3 regions of the Delftia sp. DLF01 genome follow, and region 1 is predicted to be linked to each of the others. Evidence: predicted binding sites of a transcription regulator. Region 1 holds the regulator's gene; each other region holds the start of a gene.
What was found. The regulator HrcA, encoded in region 1, represses chaperone genes, less so after heat shock. The targets are predictions, from matches to a motif close to TTAGCACTCNNNNNNNNNGAGTGCTAA.

Region 2: the regulator HrcA is predicted to act here: its motif matches at 2,352-2,378, upstream of rpoH (RNA polymerase sigma factor RpoH).
Region 3: the regulator HrcA is predicted to act here: its motif matches at 2,766-2,792, upstream of IB269_RS22905 (co-chaperone GroES).

What each region holds. Positions count from the first base shown of each region.
Region 1 covers NZ_JACVAZ010000001.1:111,220-115,863, reverse strand. Annotated here, with positions in the region: gene IB269_RS00530 (CHASE2 domain-containing protein) at 1-1,879, shown strand, start outside; tRNA gene IB269_RS00525 (tRNA-Arg) at 1,960-2,036, opposite strand; tRNA gene IB269_RS00520 (tRNA-Ile) at 2,214-2,292, opposite strand; gene hrcA (heat-inducible transcriptional repressor HrcA) at 2,360-3,364, opposite strand; gene IB269_RS00510 (NAD kinase) at 3,395-4,291, shown strand; gene recN (DNA repair protein RecN) at 4,294-4,644, shown strand, end outside.
Region 2 covers NZ_JACVAZ010000002.1:474,952-479,595, forward strand. Annotated here, with positions in the region: gene IB269_RS10605 (enoyl-CoA hydratase/isomerase family protein) at 1-146, opposite strand, end outside; gene IB269_RS10610 (tripartite tricarboxylate transporter substrate binding protein) at 180-1,157, opposite strand; gene IB269_RS10615 (IclR family transcriptional regulator) at 1,434-2,222, shown strand; gene rpoH (RNA polymerase sigma factor RpoH) at 2,409-3,353, shown strand; gene IB269_RS10625 (Bug family tripartite tricarboxylate transporter substrate binding protein) at 3,451-4,443, shown strand; gene IB269_RS10630 (sterol desaturase family protein) at 4,463-4,644, shown strand, end outside.
Region 3 covers NZ_JACVAZ010000004.1:415,766-420,409, forward strand. Annotated here, with positions in the region: gene IB269_RS22895 (PLP-dependent aminotransferase family protein) at 1-585, shown strand, start outside; gene groL (chaperonin GroEL) at 698-2,341, opposite strand; gene IB269_RS22905 (co-chaperone GroES) at 2,388-2,678, opposite strand; gene IB269_RS22910 (RNA polymerase sigma factor) at 3,231-3,908, shown strand; gene IB269_RS22915 (FecR family protein) at 3,905-4,644, shown strand, end outside.

The sequences.
Region 1 (4,644 bases):
CCAGCTGCCCGTGGACGCCGATGGCGCGGTGCGCGGCTTCCATGCCATCGAAGGCAGTGCGCAGCAGCCCTGGTGGCACATGGCGCTGGCCCTGCACTGCGTGGGCGAGAACGGCCGCGCATGCGCCCGCCCGGAGCCCGTGCCGCCCATGGACCCCGACGCAACCCCCTGGCAACGCCGCCAGCAGGAGATCATTGCCTTTGCACAGGCCAGGCCGGAGCAAGGCGCCAGGGACCGCTCGCCCTTCACCACCTATTCCTACATCGACGTGCTGCGCGGCCGCATTCCTGCAGCGGCATTCCGCGGCAAATACGTGCTCATCGGCACGACGGCCACCGGCCTGGGCAGCCGCTTCACCGCACCGCTGGGCACCAGCGCGCGGCCCATCTCCAGCGTGGAGATGCTGGCCCATGTGCTCAACGGCAGCCTGCAGGGCTCGCATGTGCATCCCGCGTCGGCCACGCTCAACCGCGCGCTCAATGCGGCAGCCGTGCTGCTGGCCCTGCTGGCCCTGGCCTGGCTGGGCCCGTCGGGCGGCATGCTGGCCTGCGCGCTGCTGGCCCTGGCCTGCCTTTCGCTGGCCGGGCTTGCACCGCGCCTGTGGCAGGTGCAGACGGCGCCTGCAGCCGGCCTGCTGGGCCTGGCCCTGGCCTATCCGCTATGGAGCTGGCTGCGCCTGCGCGCCGCCGCGCGCTTTCTGGCGCTGGAGCTGCGCGACCTGCAGGGGCAGGGCCTGCCCACCGCGCTGCGCCTGGGAGGCGACCTGCTGGACCAGCGCATCGCGGCCGTGGAGCAGGCTTCGCGCCAACTGCGCGCCCTGCACCATTTCGTCAGCGAAAGCCTGCGCCAGCTGCCCTCGCCCACCTTTGTCTGCGACCGGCAGGGCCATGTGCTGCTGGCCAATGCCGCAGCCCACGCCTATGCGCGCAGCCTGGGGCATGGCCTGCGTGCCGGCGATGCCCTGCCCCGGCTGCTCGATGGTCTGCGGGCACTGGACACGGCAGCCGGCGCATCCGCCGGCCAGCCCTTGCTCACGCTCGAGGCACTTGCCACCCACGGCCTGCCGCCCAGCAGCGAGGGGCGCGACCCCATGGGACGCAGCCTGATGCTGCTGACCCAGACCTTCGAGGCACCGCCCACCACGGGCTGGCTGATCACCCTGGTCGATATCAGCGATCTGCGCAGCGCCCAGGCCCAGCGCGACCTGGCCATGCAGTTCATCTCGCACGACATCCGTGCGCCCGTGGCATCCATCATCACCTTGCTGGAGATGCAGCGCGGCGCCGTACAGGCACCCGACCTCGGCCTCCTGCTGCCGCGCATCGAAGGCTATGCCCAGGCCTCCCTGCAGCTGGCCGACGATTTCGTGCACCTGGCACGCGCCCAGCAGCAGGCGCTGCGCCGGGAACGGCTGGACCTGGGCCTGGTGCTGGACCAGGCCGTGGAAAGCTGCTGGGCCCAGGCCTCTGCGGCCCATGTGCAGCTGGAGTTCCACCTGCCCGAACAGGAATGCCCCGTGTTGGGCGATGCGGGCATGCTCCACCGCGCGGCCGTCAACCTGATCGGCAACGCCATCAAATACGGAGCGCGCGCAGATCAGGCAAACCCCGCCACGGTGCAATGCCTGCTGCGGCAGGACGCAGGCCATTGCCGCATCACCATCCGGGACCACGGGCCCGGCATGGATGGGCAGGCCGTTGCCCGGCTGAGCCAGCCGTTCGAGCGCCTGGACCATCACCAGCACCTCGACGGCGTGGGCCTGGGCCTGGCCTTTGTGCGCACCGTGGCCGCCCGCCATGGTGGGCGGCTTGAGATAGAAAGCACGCCCGGCCAGGGCAGCTCCTTCAGCATCGTGCTGCCGAAAGCGGAAAAGGCCTGACTGGCATCTCAGGGACGCGGATGCGGATGCAGAAAACGAAAAAGCCCTGAAGTCTTTCAACTTCAGGGCTTTGCGTTTTTTGGTGCGGCTGGCAGGAATCGAACCCACGACCCCTTGGTTCGTAGCCAAGTACTCTATCCAGCTGAGCTACAGCCGCAACGCTTCGCATTGTAGCAGCGGGTTTTGGGGCTCCCGGACAAAAGCGCCATATTTCTGCAAAAAACCCGGCGACCGCATTCCCTGGCAACCGGGCGATGGCATCGCCATGCAGCGCCGTGTGCCCAGCAAAAAAGCCTGCCGCCCGGAAAGGCGGCAGGCTTTTCATACCAATGGATGGTAGGGCCTCCCAGAGTCGAACTGGGCACCAACGGATTATGAGTCCGCTGCTCTAACCAAGCATGAGCTAAGGCCCCTGATTCACCAAGGCAGCACGGATGCAGGCCATGGCAAACAACTATTGTAGAGCCTAACCCGCAGGACTCAGCGCTTGTGACTCAGCGCATTGCTGACGAGCTTGGAGGTGATGTCCACGATCTGGATCATGCGGTCGTAGTGCATGCGGGTGGGCCCGATCACGCCCAGCGTACCCACCACCTTGCCGTCGAGCTCGTAGGGCGCGCTGACCACGGACAGCTCCTCGAAAGGCACGACCTGGCTTTCACCACCGATGTAGATGCGCACGCCTTCCGCCTGGCTGGAAAAGTCCAGCAGCCTGAGGATCTGGGTCTTTTGCTCGAACAGGTCGAAGGCGCGGCGCAGATTGCCCATGTCGCTGGAGAAATCGCTGACCGACAGCAGGTTGCGCTCGCCCGCGATGACCACGTCCTCCTGGGCGCTGGTCATGGCTTCCGTGCCGATGTTGACGGCCGCCTGCATGAGCGTGGCCACCTCGCCGCGCAGCAGCTCCACCTCGCCCTTGAGGCGCTCTCGCACCTCTTCCATGGCCAGGCCCGCGTAGTGGCTGTTGAGGAAGTTGGAGGCTTCGATCAGCTGCGAGGACGAGTAGTCCACGTCGGTGAAGATGACGCGGTTTTGCACGTCACCGTCGGGCGATACGATGATGACCAGAAAGCGCCGCTCCGACAGCCGCACGAATTCGATGTGCTTGAACACCGAGGTGCGGCGCGGCACCAGCACCACGCCCACGAACTGGGAAAGGCTGGACAGCAGGTTGGCGGCGTTGGCGATGACTTTCTGCGGCTGCTCGGGCGCGAGCTCGGGCGTCACGATATCGGCACGGTCTGCAGTGAGCATGGTGTCCACGAACAGCCGGTAGCCCCGGGCGGTCGGAATGCGGCCCGCCGAGGTGTGCGGGCTGATGATCAACCCCAGGTCTTCGAGGTCAGCCATCACATTGCGTATCGTGGCAGGCGACAATTCAAGCCCCGACGCACGCGACAGGGTTCGCGAGCCCACAGGCTGGCCGTCAGCGATATAACGCTCGATCAGCGCTTTGAGCAACAACTTGGCACGTTCGTCGAGCATGTGATGATTTTAATGATGTAATTTCCAGAAATGACGTCCACGTTTCGCCACGTTGCCTTGATCGGGAAGTACCACGCTCCCAGCGCAAGCGCCCCGTCCGAGAATGCCAGCAACGCGCTTGAGCGCATTGCGGACTTCCTCAGGCGCCAGGGCTGCGAAGTCGTGCTTGATACCCAATCGGCCCTGCACGCAGGGCTCACAGACTACCCCACCCTCGATGTCGATGGCCTGGGCAGGCATTGCGACCTGGGCCTGGTCGTCGGCGGCGACGGCACCATGCTCGGCGTGAGCCGGCATCTGGCGCAATACGGAACGCCCCTGATCGGGGTGAACCAGGGCCGCCTGGGCTTTGTCACCGACATCGCGCTGGAGGACTTCGAGGCCACGCTCACGCCCATGCTGCAGGGCGAATACGAGGAGGACCTGCGTCCTCTGATGTGCGCCCGCGTGATCCGCGACGGCCAGTGCGTGTTCGAGGCCCTGGCCATGAACGACGTGGTGGTCAACCGCGGCGGCACCTCGGGCATGGTGGAGCTGCGCATCGAGGTGGGCGGCCGCTTTGTCTCCAACCAACGCGCCGACGGCCTGATCGTGGCCACGCCCACGGGCTCCACGGCCTATGCCCTGTCTGCTGGCGGGCCGATGATGCACCCTTCCATCCCCGCCTGGGTGATGGCCCCCATTGCGCCGCACAACCTGTCCAACCGCCCCATCGTGCTGTCCGATGCCAACGAGGTCACGATCGAGGTCGTGGCCGGGCGCGATGTCAGCGCCAATTTCGACATGCAGTCCCTGGCCTCGCTGCAGCATGGCGACCGCATCCTCGTGAGCCGCGCCCACCACAGCGTGCGCTTTCTGCATCCCAAGGGCTGGAACTACTTCGCCACGCTGCGCAAGAAACTGGGCTGGAACGAGGGAGGCGCCTGACCATGGCGCTCAAGCGCATCGTTCTGCGCGACTTCGTGATCGTGCAGGCCCTGGATCTGGACTGGCATGCGGGCTTCACCGTGCTGACCGGCGAGACCGGCGCCGGCAAATCCATCCTGATCGACGCATTGCAGCTGGCCCTGGGCGCCCGCGCCGACGCGGACGTGGTGCGCGAAGGCTGCACCCAGGCCGACATCTGCGTGGAGTTCGACGGCTGCGCACGGCTGCGCCCCTGGCTGGAGGCCGCAGGCCTAGCCTGCGAGGACAGCGGCCTGCTGCTGCGGCGCACGGTGGACACCCAGGGCCGCAGCCGCGCCTGGATCAACGGCACACCAGCCACGGCCACGCAGCTG
Region 2 (4,644 bases), on a different contig from region 1:
ATGGCCTTGTCTGCCGCCACGCGCTCCAGGGCATCAATGAACTCGGTGCGCATGTCGTCACTCATGGCGTTGCGCTTGTCGGGGCGGTTCAGGGTCACGGTCGCCACCGCGTCGGCGACATTCAGTTGGATCAGTTCGTAGTTCATGGCGTGCTTTGAAAGCGATCGCAGGCCGTGCGATCAATCGGGATGGATGTTGTTTTGCTTGACGATCTGCGCCCAGCGCTTTTCCTCGGCCTGCACATAGGTGTCCAGTTCCGCCGCAGGTCCGGCATTGACCATCAGGCCCTCGTGCTCCAGCTTGCGAACGAAGTCCGGCGAGCGGGCCGCCTTGCGGGCTGCGGCGTTCAGGCGATCGATCACGGCAGCGGGCGTGGCGGCCGGCGCGTACAGGCCATACCAGCTCTCGACGCGGTAGCCCGGGACGGTGACGGCAATGGGTGGCACGTTCTTGAAGGCCGCAGACGGCTCGGCCGTGGTGACACCCAGCACGCGCAGCTTGCCGTTGTCGATGAAGGTGGATACCGCCGCCGCCGTGGCAAACATCATGTCCACCTGCCCGCCCATGAGATCGGTGAGCGCCGGGCCTGCGCCGCGGTAGGGCACATGGGTGAGCCGGACCTTGGCAAGGTTGGCGAACAGCTCACCCGCCAGATGCGCCGAAGTCCCGGCGCCCTGCGAGGCATAGGTCAGCTTGTCGGGACTGGCCTTGGCGGCGGCCATCACGTCCGCCACCGTCTTGTACGGGCTGGCGGCGGGCACCACCAGCACGTTGGGGCCGCGGCCGATCAGGATCACCGGGGCAAAGGCCTTGTTGCTCCCGTACGGCAGCTTGGCCTGCAACGCCGGATTGACGGCGTGCGCGAACGAAGCCACGACCACGGAATATCCGTCCGGCGCACTCTTGGCAACGTTGTCGGTGCCGATGATCGTGCCGGCACCGGGCTTGTTGTCCACGATGACGGGCTGGCCCAGGTCCTTGGCCATCTCGGCCCCCAGCGTGCGGGCGATCAGGTCCGTTCCACCGCCTGGCGCAAAGGGCACGACGAGGCGCACGGGCTTTTCGGGGAATGCTGCAGATGCTGCGCTGCAGACAGTCGCGAGCACGGCAATGAACGCAATGGCCCTTGCACAACGGCGGGCGGCGAAACTGGGCATGGTGTGTCTCCTGGTTCTATGGACAGAGGTCCGGTCACTGCGCCAGCGTTGCGATGACGTTGGCGACTGGCTTGTGAAAGCTTAGGGAAACGCACTGCACTTGTGACCCCCCATATTCCAACCAGTGAAATTCCAAAGCGAGCGCGTCAGAGCCTGCGGCTGCATTTCCCTTGCATTCGGTGGAATACTTGGCTTCCATCAGGCGCCCGTACCCGGGCAGGAAGAACACAGCTTTCGACATCGGGGCAAGCGCGTCCTCCCACCAGCGGCAGCAGCATGACGAACAGGCGATCCCCCATCCTCCATGACAAGCCGGGACAGTCCCCGAGCAACCGCTCCCTGGAAAGAGGCGTCGAAATACTGCGTGCGTTCAGGCCCGGCTCGGAACTGCTGGGCAACAGCGACCTGGCGGAACGCACCGGCCTGTCCAAGGCCACGGTCACCCGGCTGACGCAGACCCTGGTGGGCTGCGGCATGCTGCAGGCCGACCACCCGAGCCGGGCCTTTCGCCTGGCCCCGGCGGTCCTGAGCCTGGCGCACGCCATGCGCACGGGCTCGACGGTGCTGTCGATCGCGGCGCCCCTGATGCGCACCCTCGCCGAGACACGCCGGATCAACGTGGGCCTGGCATGTCCCGACAGGGACGAGATGGTCTACCTGGAATCCATCCGCTACAACCGCCGGATCGTGCTCAGGCATGTGGTCTCGGGCCAGCGTGTTCCCATGGAACTGACATCACTGGGGCGTGCCTACCTGGCGGCGGCGCCCTCGGCCAGGCGCAAGGCCTTGCTCGACAGCTTCAGGCTCAAGAGGGGCGCCCAATGGCCTGCGCTGGAGCAGCAGATCCAGGCGGCGATCAAGTCCGTGAAAAGCCAAGGCTTCTGCGCCGCATCGTGGCAGCCGGAAGTGGTTGCGCTGGCCACGCCGCTGGTGACACCCGATGCCATCTATGTCCTGAACTGCAGCGTCTCCACCACGGAGCCTTTGCCGGCCATCGTGCAGGAGCTGCACCCGGCCTTGCTGCAACTGGGCCGGCAGATTGAAAGCCTGCTGGAAAAACTGTAATGCTCTCCCAGCAATATGCGCCCACCGCTGGCAAGCAGGGTTTCCAAAAATCGCTCAGACTAGGCACAAACGACTTTTGGCACTCCAAAAATGAGTGCAACCGTCTGAAAAACCCACGGAACTTTGGCTTTAGCACTCGGTCATAACGAGTGCTAATATGAAGGAATGGAAGAAAGGAACTCTGCAATGACAAACGCCTCCGGCTCCATTGCGACCACCTTGGCACCCGCTAACCCCTGGGCCCTGGTGCCGCCTCTGGGCAATCTGGATGCCTACATTTCCGCGGTCAACCGCCTGCCCATGCTCACCCTTGAGGAAGAGCAGGACTACGCCCGCAAGCTCAAAGAACACAGCGACCTGGACGCCGCAGGGCGTCTGGTGATGTCCCACCTGCGTCTGGTGGTGTCCATCTCGCGCCAGTACCTGGGCTACGGCCTGCCGCACGGCGACCTGATCCAGGAAGGCAACGTGGGCCTGATGAAGGCCGTCAAGCGCTTCGACCCCGATCAGAACGTGCGCCTGGTGAGCTATGCCATGCACTGGATCAAGGCCGAGATCCACGAGTACATCCTGAAGAACTGGCGCATGGTCAAGGTCGCCACGACCAAGGCCCAGCGCAAGCTGTTCTTCAACCTGCGTTCCATGAAGCAGGGCCTGAAGTCCGACGCCGCCATGGCCGAGGACGGCGCCATGCTGCGTGACACGCTGACCTCGGGCGAGATCGACGCCGTGGCAGAGAAGCTCAACGTCAAGCGCGAAGAAGTCATGGAGATGGAAACGCGCCTGGCCGGTGGCGACGTGCTGCTGGACCCCTCGCCCAGCGACGATGGCGAGCAGGCCTTCGGCCCCATCGCCTACCTGGCCGATGGTGCACACGAACCCACGGCCATGATCGAGTCGCGCCAGCGCGACCACCTGGCCACCGACGGCATTGCCATGGCGCTGGATTCGCTGGACGACCGCAGCCGCCGCATCGTCGAGGAGCGCTGGCTCAAGGTCAACGACGACGGCTCGGGCGGCATGACGCTGCATGAGCTGGCCGCCGTGTACGGTGTCAGCGCCGAGCGCATCCGCCAGATCGAGGTGGCTGCCATGAAGAAGATGAAGAAGGCCCTGGCCGAGTTCGCCTGATGGCCTGACGGCCTGGGCTGACAGGCCGCTTCACGACAAACCCGGATAATCTCCGGGTTTTTTATTGCCCGCAGCCTTTGCGGCCCCCACGTACCCCATGCCCGCCAGCGCCATCTCGCCACTACGCCGCCTCTTCGCCAATGCCTTGGCCACCGCCCTGGCTTCGGCCCTGCTGCCTTGCGCTGCCGTGGCGGGCGATAACTGGCCCAGCAAGCCGCTGCACCTGATCGTCGGCTTTCCCGCAGGATCTTCCCCGGACCTCACGGCGCGCGCACTGGCCGAGCCGCTGGAAAAGCGCCTGGGCCAGCCCGTCATCGTCGAGAACAAGGTGGGCGCCGGCGGCAACATCGCAGGCGAGCAGGTGGCCCGTGCGCGCGACGGCCATACCTTCAGCGTGATGATCAACGGCAACCTGACGATTGCCCGCCTGCTCAACCCCGCCGTGCGCTACGACCCTGTGAAGGACCTGCAGCCCGTCAGCCTGATCGGCGTGGCGCCCCTGGTGCTGGTGGCTCCGGCTGGCGCGCCCGAGGGCCGCGCTTTCCTGGAGGCCGCGGCCCAGGCCGGCAGCCGCTGGAGCTACGGCTCCCCTGGCGTGGGCACGGTGGGCCACCTGGGCATGGAGCTGCTCAAGAGCCGCTCCGCGCTCAGGCCCGAACACATTCCCTACCCCGGCTATCCGCAGGTGTTCAACGCCATCCAGGGCGGCGACCTGCAGCTGTCCATGCTGCCGCCCGCACTGGCCATGGCCCAGGTGCAGGCCGGCAAGCTGCGCGGCGTGGCCGTGACCTCGGCCGCGCGCAGCCCGCTGGCGCCGGGACTGCCCAGCCTCAAGGAGCTGGGCGTGGGGGATTTCGATCTGGAGATCTGGAACGCCGTGGCCGCGCCCAAGGCCATGCCCGCCGCCCATGTGCAGAAGCTGGCCGAAGCGGTCAGCGAGATCGTGCGCTCGCCCGAGATGCGTGCACGCCTGGCCGCCCAGGGCTGGCAGGCTGTCGGCAGCTCGCCCGAGGGCCTGGCCCTGCGCATACGCCAGGACGTGACGGCACTGGGCCGCATCATCCGCGAACAGGGAATCCACGCGCAATGACGTGCTCGATCACACTGCCATGACCGCTGCCCAAGCCTTCACCGAACTCAACGCCTGGCAGGTCATGGCCTGGGGCCTGCTCTTCTTCGGCGTGCTGTACACGGCCGGCGGCTGGTGCATGACGGCGCTCACGCGCTGGCTGCAGCGGCGCGGCGTGGGCCGCGTGCTGGACACGCGCCCGCTCAAGCCCGACCAGTTGCG
Region 3 (4,644 bases), on a different contig from region 1:
TCGATCTACGAAACGGGCCTGGCGCTGTGCGGCGCCCAGGCCAATCCCGTGGTCTACCTGTCCAGCCTGTCCAAGACCGTGGCGCCTGCGCTGCGCATCGGCTGGATGCTGGCCGACGCCCAACTGCTGCGCCGCTGCACCATCGCCAAGCAGACGGCCGATCTGTGCACCTCGCCGCTGGCGCAGATGATCGCCGCGCACTATCTGCGCTCGGGCCGCTATGCGCCCCAGCTGGCCCAGGCCTGCGCCGAGTACGCGGCGCGCATGGATGCGCTGTGCTCTGGCATGCAGTCGACGCTGGACGATCAGATCCGCTTCGTGCGGCCTGCGGGCGGTATGTTCGTGTGGGCCCAGCTGCTGCCGCCGCAGCGGCTTGCGGGCGATTCCCAGGCCCTGGCCCGTGCGCTGTTCACGGCAGCGGTGGAGCAGGGCGTGCTCTATGTGCCGGGCAAGGCCTTCTTCCCGGCCGACGAGGCAGACAAGGCCGGCCTGTGCATGCGCCTGTCGTATGCGGCGCCCACCGTGCCCCAGATCACCGAGGCCGTGGCGCGCCTGGGCCGGGCCTGGGGCCAGGCCGTGTCCTGAAAGACATCGGCAAAAAAAGCATTCATGCAATGACAAAGGCCGCCCGAGGGCGGCCTTTGTCTTGCTGGGCAAACCGGGCATGGCGCAAGGCCTGCCCGGTTGCGGCGGGCAATTACATGCCCATGCCGCCCATGCCACCCATGCCGCCCATGTCGGGCATGGCAGGGCCGCCTTCAGCCTTGGGAGACTCGGCGATCATGGCTTCGGTCGTCAGCAGCAGCGATGCCACGGAAGCGGCGTTCTGCAGGGCCGTACGCGTCACCTTGGTCGGGTCCAGGATACCCATTTCCAGCATGTCGCCGTAGGTGTCGTTGGCAGCGTTGAAGCCGTAGTTGCCCGAGCCGTTCAGCACGGCGTTGACCACCACCGAGGGCTCGCCACCAGCGTTGGCCACGATTTCGCGCAGGGGCGCTTCGATGGCCTTCATGATCAGCTTGATGCCGGCGTCTTGCTCGGCATCGCCGGTCTTCAGGTCGCCCACGGCTTGCTTGGCACGCAGCAGAGCCACGCCGCCGCCGGCCACGATGCCTTCTTCCACAGCAGCGCGGGTAGCGTGCAGGGCGTCTTCAACGCGGGCCTTCTTTTCCTTCATCTCGACTTCGGTGGCAGCGCCAACCTTGATCACGGCAACGCCGCCAGCCAGCTTGGCCACGCGCTCTTGCAGCTTTTCGCGGTCGTAGTCGCTGGTGGCTTCTTCGATCTGGATGCGGATCTGCTTGACGCGGGCTTCGATTTCAGCAGCTTGGCCAGCACCGTCGATGATGGTGGTGTTTTCCTTGCCGATTTCGATGCGCACTGCCTGGCCCAGGTCTTCCAGGGTCACCTTGTCCAGCGCCAGGCCCACTTCTTCAGCGATGACCTTGCCGCCCGTCAGGATGGCGATGTCTTCCAGCATGGCCTTGCGGCGGTCGCCGAAGCCAGGAGCCTTGACAGCCACAACCTTCAGGATGCCGCGGATGGTGTTGACCACCAGCGTTGCCAGGGCTTCGCCTTCGACGTCTTCTGCAATGATCAGCAGGGGACGGCCGGCCTTTGCCACGGCTTCCAGCGTGGGCAGCAGGTCACGGATGTTGCTGATCTTCTTGTCGAACAGCAGCACGAAGGGGTTGTCCAGCAGGGCAACCTGCTTTTCAGGGTTGTTGATGAAGTAGGGCGACAGGTAGCCGCGGTCGAACTGCATGCCCTCGACGACGTCGAGTTCGTTGGCCAGCGACTTGCCTTCTTCAACGGTGATCACGCCTTCCTTGCCGACCTTGTCCATGGCTTCGGCAATGATGCTGCCCACGGATTCGTCGGAGTTGGCGGAGATCGAGCCGACCTGGGCGATTTCCTTGGAGGTGGTGGTGGCCTTGGATTGCTTCTTCAGCTCTTCCACCAGGGCGGCGACAGCCTTGTCGATGCCGCGCTTGAGGTCCATGGGGTTCAGGCCGGCGGCCACGTACTTGGTGCCTTCGCGGACGATGGCCTGTGCCAGCACGGTGGCGGTGGTCGTGCCGTCACCGGCGATGTCGTTGGTCTTGGAGGCCACTTCCTTCACGAGCTGGGCGCCCATGTTCTGCAGCTTGTCCTTGAGTTCGATTTCCTTGGCGACCGAGACACCGTCCTTGGTCACGGTGGGGGCGCCGAAGGAGCGCTCCAGCACCACGTTGCGGCCCTTGGGACCCAGGGTGACCTTGACCGCGTTGGCCAGGATGTTCACGCCTTCAACCATGCGGGCGCGTGCTTCGCCGCCGAAAACTACGTCTTTTGCTGCCATTTCAATTCTCCGGATTCAGTTGGAAAGTGCGGTTTCGAAGCGCGGATTACTTTTCGACGACTGCGAACAGGTCGTCTTCCTTCATCACCAGCAGTTCGTCGCCATGGACCTTGACGGTCTGGCCGCTGTACTTGCCGAACAGAACGCGGTCGCCGACCTTCACGTTCAGAGCGATCACTTCGCCCTTGTCGTTCTTCTTGCCGGGGCCCACTGCCAGCACTTCGCCCTGGTCGGGCTTCTCGGCGGCATTCTCGGGGATCACGATGCCCGAAGCCGTCTTGGTTTCGTTCTCGAGGCGCTTCACGATCACGCGATCGTGCAGGGGACGCAGGTTCATACCAACTCCTAAATCATCAACAAAGTTGAAACAAAGACTTGCCGGCCCGGCGGGCCGGCATTCGAAGCAATGTGGGACAGAGGACTGTTAGCACTCATACCCAACGAGTGCTAATAATAAGGCAATTCGGCCAGGATTCAAGGGGTAGGGTCGATGTGCCGCAGTGTGTAACGACGCCTCACATGCTTTTGCGCCACGGATTCCCGGTGGGTGTTGGCTCATCGCTCGGCCAGCACTATGGCAAGACGTGGCATCTGCGGAGCCCGCGCCGATGGAGTTCCTGCGGCGCGCCGCTGGGGGCCAGAGTCCTGATTGCAGGACGTCCAGGCGCTAGAATGGGAATGAATCTCATTCATCCATGCGATCTGCGCACATGGCCAGGGCGCCCCTCCCCGTCGTTGTCCATCCGATGCGTGGGGGTCCCCGGCGCCACGGATCGGTTGCCCATCTGCGCGTTGTGCCTCACCTCCAGACTTTCATCACTGACGAATGCAGTGCCCTTGCGGGTTCACGGTCGGCTGCTGCATTCCTCCCGTGCGCAAAGGCTAGGGGATGAAACGCGATCCGGTCTCCGCAGCGCGGGGTGAGCCGATACCTGGGCGCCAGACTCCAGAGGCTCCCCTGGTTGCGCTCTATACGCGTTGGCGCACGCCTGTGATGCGCCTGTTGCGCCGACACTTTCGAACCACTGCAGCGGTCGAGGACGCGGCGCAGGAAGTGTTCGCGCGGGTGGCCGCCACGGGCAGGAATCTCGAGCCCGGGCAGGAGCAGCCCTATCTGCGGCAGACCGTGCGCAGCGTGGCGGCGCGAGACTGGGAAAAGGGCCCGGAGGCGCAAGGGCTCCAGAGTGTTCCGTATGACGACTGCCAGCAAGAGCTGCTTGCCATCTCTGCCGAGGGCTTCGGAGACACCGAGCGTCAAGCCGAGAGCCGCCAGCGGCTGACGCGACTGCACGAGGCGATCCAGGAACTGCCGCCACGGCAGCGCGAAGCCTTCATTCTTCAACGGATCGAGGGGCGCACCGTTGAGGAAACCGCCGATTGCATGGGGATCAGTACACGGATGGTGGTGAAGCACCTGGGCCGGGCCGTCGGCTATTGCGAGACGCGCATCTTGTTCGCAAGTGCCACTCAGATGAGGCGCCTGCAGGCCCTGCAGGGCACACTGGATGCCGAAGAAGACAACGACGACGAATGCGCCGCCCCACCGGCGCAGGGCAAAAGAGCATGAGCGCAGAGCCAGGCCATTCCCGGTTGCAGGACCTCCCGCCCGAGCAGGTGCTTGGGCTCAACCATCGCGCGGGCGAGTGGTATGTGCGTCGCCAGCAGCCCGGCTGGTCGGGCGCGGACGAGCGCGCTCTCGACGAGTGGCTGGCGCAGGACCCGGCCCATCGCGAGGCCATGGACGGTGTCGGCCGCGCCTGGCGTGAAGCGGAGCAACTCAAGGCCATGTTCCCGGCGGTCTACGGGAGCAACCCGCCAGCGGCTGCCGCTCGCGAAGCACCGCGCGCCGGCAGGCCGGCGCCGCAGCCAAGCAGTGCTGCAGGGGCCGCGGACCGGCCGCGCAGACCCGCCATGGCATCGGCCTTCGCCGCAGCACTGTTCGCCGTGGTCGCCGCCGGGTACGGCTGGCACCGCTGGGACAACACCGCCAGCTATGCGGTCGATATCGCCACCGCTCCCGGCGAACTTCGCCGCATCGACCTGCCCGATGGATCGCAGGTGGCGCTCAATGCCAACAGCCGCCTTCAGGTGCGCTACTACCCCCGCCGGCGCGAAACCGTACTCGACCAGGGCGAGGCCTTCTTCAAGGTCGCGGCGGATGCCGGCAAGCCCTTCACCGTGGACAGCAGCGGCAGCCAGGTGCGCGTCGTCGGCACCGCATTCAATGTGCGGGCAGCCCCGCCGGAATTCGTGGTGCAGGTGCAGGAAGGGCGCGTCGAGGTGCGCTCAAAGACCCATCCCGA